2 regions of the Paenibacillus jepli genome follow, and region 1 is predicted to be linked to the other one. Evidence: predicted binding sites of a transcription regulator. Region 1 holds the regulator's gene; the other holds the start of a gene.

Region 1 (3,410 bases):
CTTGTTCTGTCAAGCTACCAGCAGGAGGTTAATCAGCTGCCCGGAGAGTCTTCAACAATACAAGAAGGATCGGTATCGGCGACAGTCAGTACGCCTACAGGTAAGCTTCTGGGGGCCGTGGGAGCGATTGTTCATCCCGCGTCTGAATATCGTACGCTGGGCATTGGGAGAACCCTCATATACAAGTTTACATGCCATGGATACGGGATGTGAATGAAGCGATGCAGAGGTCTGGCGTTATGAAATGCCAAATGCAGATGAAGCCTACAACGGGCAGAAGCCTGGATAGAGGCCGATCTGGAAGGGCTGGCAGCAGGTGAGGTGAGTGAACAATGATTGCTCGTCTGGAGCCTGGATGGACATCTGCTGGCTGAACATAGCCAGAACTTCTACGTTATCGATCCCGCAGACGGCAAGGCATTATATCGTATGGGCGATGTGTTGGCCGCGGGTATCTTCGAAAGCGCTGCTCCATGGATGCGTCATGCGATCATTCACGTGACAGATCAAGATACATTGTACATTGGCTCCGGCAATGGTTACTTTAGCAAGGTGGAGCGGCTGACAACAGAAACTGGCGCAAAGGCAGGTGAATAAAATGAACCGTGCAACACGACATCTGTGGTTATCGTTGTTATTTGGGCTGCTTGTCGCTGCCGGGATCTATCTGATCGATAAAGTGGAAGGCGGGAAGATCACGATTTCGATGCATACGGATATGGCAGTATACCTGGCATTTCTGGGCGGGGTGTTAGCGATCCCATTTTATTATGCGACGTTATTCCCTGTGACTACATTGCTGGATCGAATGTTCCGGTCGAGCGCCTTGCTCAAGCTCGCTGTTCCAACCGTGCTGATGATGGGGGTCGGATACTGGCTGACTGGTTCGTATGGCGAATATAATATTAATGAGTATGGGATCCGGGTAGAGACCGGATTGGTCGTCTTCGGCGCGATTGGCTTGGTGATCCAGGTGCTGGAACGTGATCTGACCCGTCGGTACCCGGTACAGGGAATGCGTTCTGAACGAGCTTGATTCAGCAAGTTTCATTCCGGAGAAATAAAAGCTAAGTAGATGAGAAGTTTTATTTCAAGAAAAAACTCCACCGCACGGTTCATTGCCCAGGGTGGAGTGCCATATGTACGAGCGTGGAGCCTCGGCGCAGCCGCAGGCTCTTCTCTATGTGGACGAGCAGTTAGGTGATGTCCCGGAAGACGCCGATGACGCGGCCGAGGATCGTGACGCGCTTCAGGAGGAGCGGCGACATCGTAGCGTTCTCGGGCTGCAGGCGGATGTGGTCCTTCTCCTTGTAGAACGTCTTCACGGTTGCTTCGTCATCCTCGGTCATCGCGACGACGATCTCCCCGTTATTGGCAGTCTGCTGTTGGCGGACGATGACATAATCACCATCGTGGATGCCGGCCTCGATCATGCTCTCGCCGACGACATTAAGCATGAACACCTGATTGTCTCCCACGAAGTGGGTAGGGAGCGGGAAATACTCCTCGATGTTCTCCGTGGCGGTGATCGGAATCCCGGCCGTAACCTTGCCGACGACCGGCACCTTAGAGATGGAGAGGGGGAACTGGATCTCTCCCTGTTCCTGATCGAGAATCTCGATCGCGCGGGGCTTGGTAGGGTCGCGGCGGATCAGGCCTTTCTTCTCCAGACGGTCCAGATGACCGTGTACGGTCGAACTGGAGGCGAGACCAACCGCCTCTCCAATCTCTCGGACGGATGGCGGATACCCTTTTTCCTTGACTTCTGTCTTGATGAATTCAAGTATGGATTGCTGGCGGTTCGAAATCTTGGACACAGAAATCACTCCATCTGTTCGGTTTGATGAGTAAAATTATAACATAGAACCGGAGTTCGTACAAACATAAGTTCCGAAAAACATCTGTTCGCAGACGACGGGGAGTGCTATTGAACATTTTGGAATTGGCCGAGTCCTCAACCAAAACAACGCATATAGAGGTAAAGGAACAAATGTTCTTAAAAAGCTTGACTGCAAACAAGTGTTCGTGATATTCTCGTATCAGAACAAACGTTTGGAGTGATGGGGAATGATGATGCAAACGACTACGTACCGCAGCATACATACATCTGATAACGGCAAGGAGCATAAGCAGATTCGCCAAGCGCCTCTTCGCCAATCGAGCGTGTTTTTTTTGCCGAAAGCCGCTGCCGTTATTCTCATTATCGGGTTGTTGATGTCCGGGGTACTGCTGGCTGATTCATATGCATTTCCTGTAGAGCTCCAGCCGCTGGAGCATGAAGAAATTGTCATTGTAACTACCGGCGATACGCTCTGGAAGATCGCTACCACGCACAAGCCGGCAGGGATGGATGTAAGAGAAGCAGTCTATCTCCTCCAGTCGCGCAATGCCCTGCAGGGCTCCTCGTTGGTTGCTGGGCAGAGCCTGATCCTTCCGTTTTGAGCTTTGCCTTCGGGGCTTAGATTTTATAGATATCAACCTGCGCCGAGTGTTGTCCTCTCCTCCTTGGAGAATCGATGACGCTCGGCTTCTTTGGCATAGGCCGCTGTTGTCTTGACAATTTGTCCTGCCTAATGTCAAAGTAGAGAGTGGGAATGAAACGCGGCACCACGTAGGAGGCAATTGACGTATGGAAATGGAACAATTGATCGCACGCATCAATGAACTGTCCCGCAAAAATAAGCAGGGCGGATTAACGGAAGAAGAGACAGCTGAGCGAGCGAGATTGAGACAGCAGTACCTGGAAGTTTTCAAACGCAATTTCCGCAACCAGCTCGATGCGATCGAGATCGTCGACGGTGATGACCACGACCAGCAGAACGGGCCCGGAAAGCTGCGGCACTGAGGGCTTAGCCCTCAGTCTTACATAAGGAGAGTGGTTAACAGGATGAACTTTCGGCTACTGGGAAGAAGCGGTCTGGCGGTCTCGGAGCTGTGCCTGGGCACGATGACCTTCGGCAACACGACATCGGAAGCGGATTCCATCCAGATGATCCACAGCTTTATGGAAAAGGGCGGCAATTTTTTGGACACGGCCAACGTCTATGTGGACGGGCGTTCGGAAGAGGTCGTCGGCAAGGCGATCCGCGGCCGGCGGTCTGAGGTCGTCCTGGCCACCAAGGTCAGGATGAAGACAAGCGAAGACATCAATGGCGCCGGTCTATCTCGCAAACACATTATGGACGGGGTAGAAGCGAGCCTGAAGCGGTTGAATACGGATTATATCGATCTGTATCAGGTCCATGTCTGGGACCACGCGACACCGATCGAAGAGACGCTTCGGACGCTCGATGATCTCGTCACTTCGGGGAAGGTGCGGTACATCGGCTGCTCCAACTTTTTTGCCTGGCAGCTGATGAAGTCGCTGGCTGTCAGCGATATCAACCGTTATGTCCGGTTCGTGTCGATCC
Region 2 (3,410 bases), 6.5 Mb from region 1:
CGCAGGTTGCGTCAACCGTTTTTTTATTTTTTTTGTGAAAAACCGTTACGGTCGAGCCCTCACGGCCGCCTGGCGCAAAATCTCCCGCAGCACTGCTGCGGGAGACAGCTCTATAAGCAGGGATCTGTGGGATCCTGGCGGGGGTCATCCTAGAAGATGCAAGCGCGAGCGATAATAACAAGCAGGATGAACAGTACCAGGATCGCGCCTGTGGAAGTGAATGCTCCACCTACGCCGCAACCGCCATAGCCGCCTACGCCGCCTACGCCGCCGACACAACCGCCACTGCCGTATCCGCCTACTACATTCATGGGTGATTTCCTCCTTTAATTTGAGGTACACCATAACATATGACCAAAACGGATTTTGGGGTGGGTGTTTGGCCCCCGCCATGCGCCTAATTTAGGTGTCCAGGCTCTCCGCTTCCACCCCCTGCACATCCTGCATCGGGAACCACTCCCCGTCCACCATGAACCGCTGCCTGGGCGCATCGAGCCGCTCGACGACGCCGATCACCTCGGTTCGCTCATACGGGTGGAACATCGCGATCCGCAGGATCCGTTTCTCTTCCAGCGAGCTGTGCAGCAGCCGCCCGGCCTCCTCCAGCTCCTGCTCATCCAGCTCCCGGCGCTCCCGGCGCTGCAGCTCCTGGCGTTTGCGGATATTGGATTCCTTGTGCTCCGGCAGCATCATCCGGCTGGACTCCCAGAGACCGTTGCCCTCCAGTTTCTTCCTCATTTGTAGTGTCCTCCAATCTTGGCCGCGCGATCCACTGCCTGGCCCGATCCGGCCAGCGACACGGCCCGCAGGATCACCGAGTCGCCATAACGCGCCTTAAGCCGGTCGGTCGTCCGCTCCAGCGCTATCGAGCGCTCCCGGCTGGGGTCCTCGAACAGACTGATCTGATACGCGCTGTCATCGGCCAGCCCTGTCAGGCTGACGCCGACCCGGCGGACCGGCCGGCCGTCCCAGTGCTTCTTCAACAGCTGCATGGCGGCATGGTAGACCTGATTGGTGACATTGGTCGGATCGGACATCTTGCTCTGCCTGCTGAAGCCGGTCATGTTCTCATAATCAGCCCCCAGGCAGCTCACGGAAACCACATGCCCCATATATCCCATCTCCCGGCAGCGCCGGCACACGAGCTCTGTCAGCTCCAGGACGATCACCTTGATCTCCTCGAGCCGCGCATAATCCCGAGGCAGGGTCATCATATGGCCGACCGATTTGGGCGCCGCCTCATGCGTCCCCGGCGTGACGGGACTGCTGTCCTCGCCGTTAGCGATCCGCCAGTACAGCTCGGCGCTGATATCCGAGTTCTTGCCGAAGCGCCGCCGCATCATCCCTTTGAGCCGCTCCAGCGGCGTCCGCGCCAGATCGCCGATCGTCGGCAGGCCCATGGCGTGGAAATGAGCGGTCATCCGGCTCCCTGCCATAAACAGATGTTGAATCGGCAGCTTCCATAACGTCTGTGGCAGCTCGTCCGGCAGGAGGGTATAGATGCCGCTGTCGTTCTTCTTGGCGTAGTTGTCGCAGGCCATCTTGGCCAGCACCTTGGTCTCGCTGATCCCGAACCGGGTGTAGATGCCGGTCTCCATCAGCAGCCGCTGCTGGATGAGGACAGCCAGCTCCTGCGGCGAGCCGTACAAATGCAGAGAGCCCGTCACATCGAGGAACTGCTCGTCGATGGAGTAAGGCTCCACCAGATCCGTGAAGCCCTGGAAGATGTCGGTGATCCTCTGGGAGATGTCGATATACCGCTGCATCCGCGGCTTGATGACGACTAGCCCGGGACACTTGGCCAGCGCCTCGCCGAGCCGTTCGGCGGTCCTGACGCCATGCTGCTTGGCAATCGGACAAGCGGCCAGGATGACGCCGGAGCGCCGGGCAGGATCGCCGGCGACGACCACCGGCTGGTGCTCGTACTCCGGATAGGAGGCCTTCTCCACGCTGGCATAGAAGGATTGGCAGTCGGCCAGGAAGATCACGCGCTTATCCCGCATGGCCCGCACCCGTCTGCCCGCAGCTGTCCCCGGCGCGGACAGCCAGGATATTGCCCCGCAGGAATACACGCGGCGCCCGTGCTGTAAAGCAATAGGCCCGCACCCGCTCTCCCTGCACTCCACACACCTGGATACGGCGCTTTGAGATCACTCCCTTGCGATCCAGATAGATGATGGTCATCTCGCGCCCGACGGTATAATTGATCGGCATGGCAATCCCTCCATTGAAAGAACATTTGTTCTTATTATATACCGAACATATATTCTTATTCCACAGGATTTATTTTCCGAAGACGCTAAAATATCCCCGCACCACAAAACGACCGGGCGCGAGAGGCCCGGTCGTGAGGCAAGGCGTGACTATTTGCGGCGGCTGCTCCGGCTACCGCGGCTATTGCGGCTGCCGCGCCCCGAACACCAGACATCTTTAACCGAGCAAGTCGTGTAGTGCTGCGGAACCGGCACTACATGATGCTGATTGATAACTTCCACAGGGTGGATGATGGGCTGGGCCTGAGGATGAAAGACGTTATTGTAGAGATGCGTAGGCTCTGTCACAATTGGCGACAGCTGACCGCCCATAGGAGACATCTGGCTGCCCATAGGAGACATCTGAGTACTTGCCGGTGACACTTGATTGTATCCGTAGGAATGGTTGCAAGACATGTGTCGTTCACACCTTTCGTCTAAGAGGATTTGGATTTCTACCCCATTATATGACCATCCTCGCCATCCGACTGTACAGGCGTCCCGCGTATAACCGCCCGTTCTTGCAGAGGTTCCGCTTCTCGCCGATCTGACGCTATGGTACACTACAGGTATCCAACATGCAGACTGAGGTGCCTATATTATGAAGCAAAACCCCCTTCTCTACTCCGTTTTCGGCTTGATGGTCCTAATCTTCGGCATTGTCGACTACCGCTTCCTGAACAAAACGCTCGGCGTCATCCTGATGCTGCTCGGGTTAGGCCTGGGCATCTACGGGCTCATAAATTACAGGAAGCTCAAAAAATCCTGATGTCCAAACCGCTCCCCCGTCCCGAACATAGGATAGACTACCTATCATCGGATGAGGTGAGCGCTATGCCCAATTATCGCATCATCGTCGATCTCTCCGAGCGGCAGCTCTATCTGCTCGACGGCAACACCGTGGTCCGCGGATTCCCAGTCGCCATCGGCAAGATGCTGACGAAGACCCCGACCGGAGAGTTCAAGATCGTCAACAAGCAGCCCGACCCGGGCGGCCCGTTCGGCGCATACTGGATGGGGCTATCCAAGCCCCACTACGGCATCCACGGCACCAACGATCCGGCTTCGATCGGAAGAGCCGTCTCCCATGGATGCATCCGGATGTACAACGAAGACGTCGTGGAGCTGGCCGCCATCGTCCCGCTTGAGACGCGGGTG

The links. The regulator LexA, encoded in region 1, represses DNA repair genes until DNA is damaged. The targets are predictions, from matches to a motif close to CGAACATATGTTCG.
Region 2: a site for LexA is predicted at 2,257-2,270, ahead of ABC336_RS28200 (WYL domain-containing protein). Genes of this name have one in related genera too.

What each region holds. Positions count from the first base shown of each region.
Region 1 is NZ_JBDFMD010000001.1:95,076-98,485, reverse strand. It holds gene ABC336_RS00490 (hypothetical protein) at 337-597, shown strand; gene ABC336_RS00485 (hypothetical protein) at 599-1,036, shown strand; gene lexA (transcriptional repressor LexA) at 1,197-1,817, opposite strand; gene ABC336_RS00475 (LysM peptidoglycan-binding domain-containing protein) at 2,068-2,442, shown strand; gene ABC336_RS00470 (DUF896 domain-containing protein) at 2,630-2,845, shown strand; gene ABC336_RS00465 (aldo/keto reductase) at 2,888-3,410, shown strand, end outside.
Region 2 is NZ_JBDFMD010000001.1:6,630,517-6,633,926, reverse strand. It holds gene ABC336_RS28215 (hypothetical protein) at 150-311, opposite strand; gene ABC336_RS28210 (YolD-like family protein) at 403-738, opposite strand; gene ABC336_RS28205 (DNA polymerase IV) at 735-2,003, opposite strand; gene ABC336_RS28200 (WYL domain-containing protein) at 1,993-2,214, opposite strand; gene ABC336_RS28195 (hypothetical protein) at 2,364-2,669, opposite strand; gene ABC336_RS28190 (hypothetical protein) at 2,854-3,021, shown strand; gene ABC336_RS28185 (L,D-transpeptidase) at 3,087-3,410, shown strand, end outside.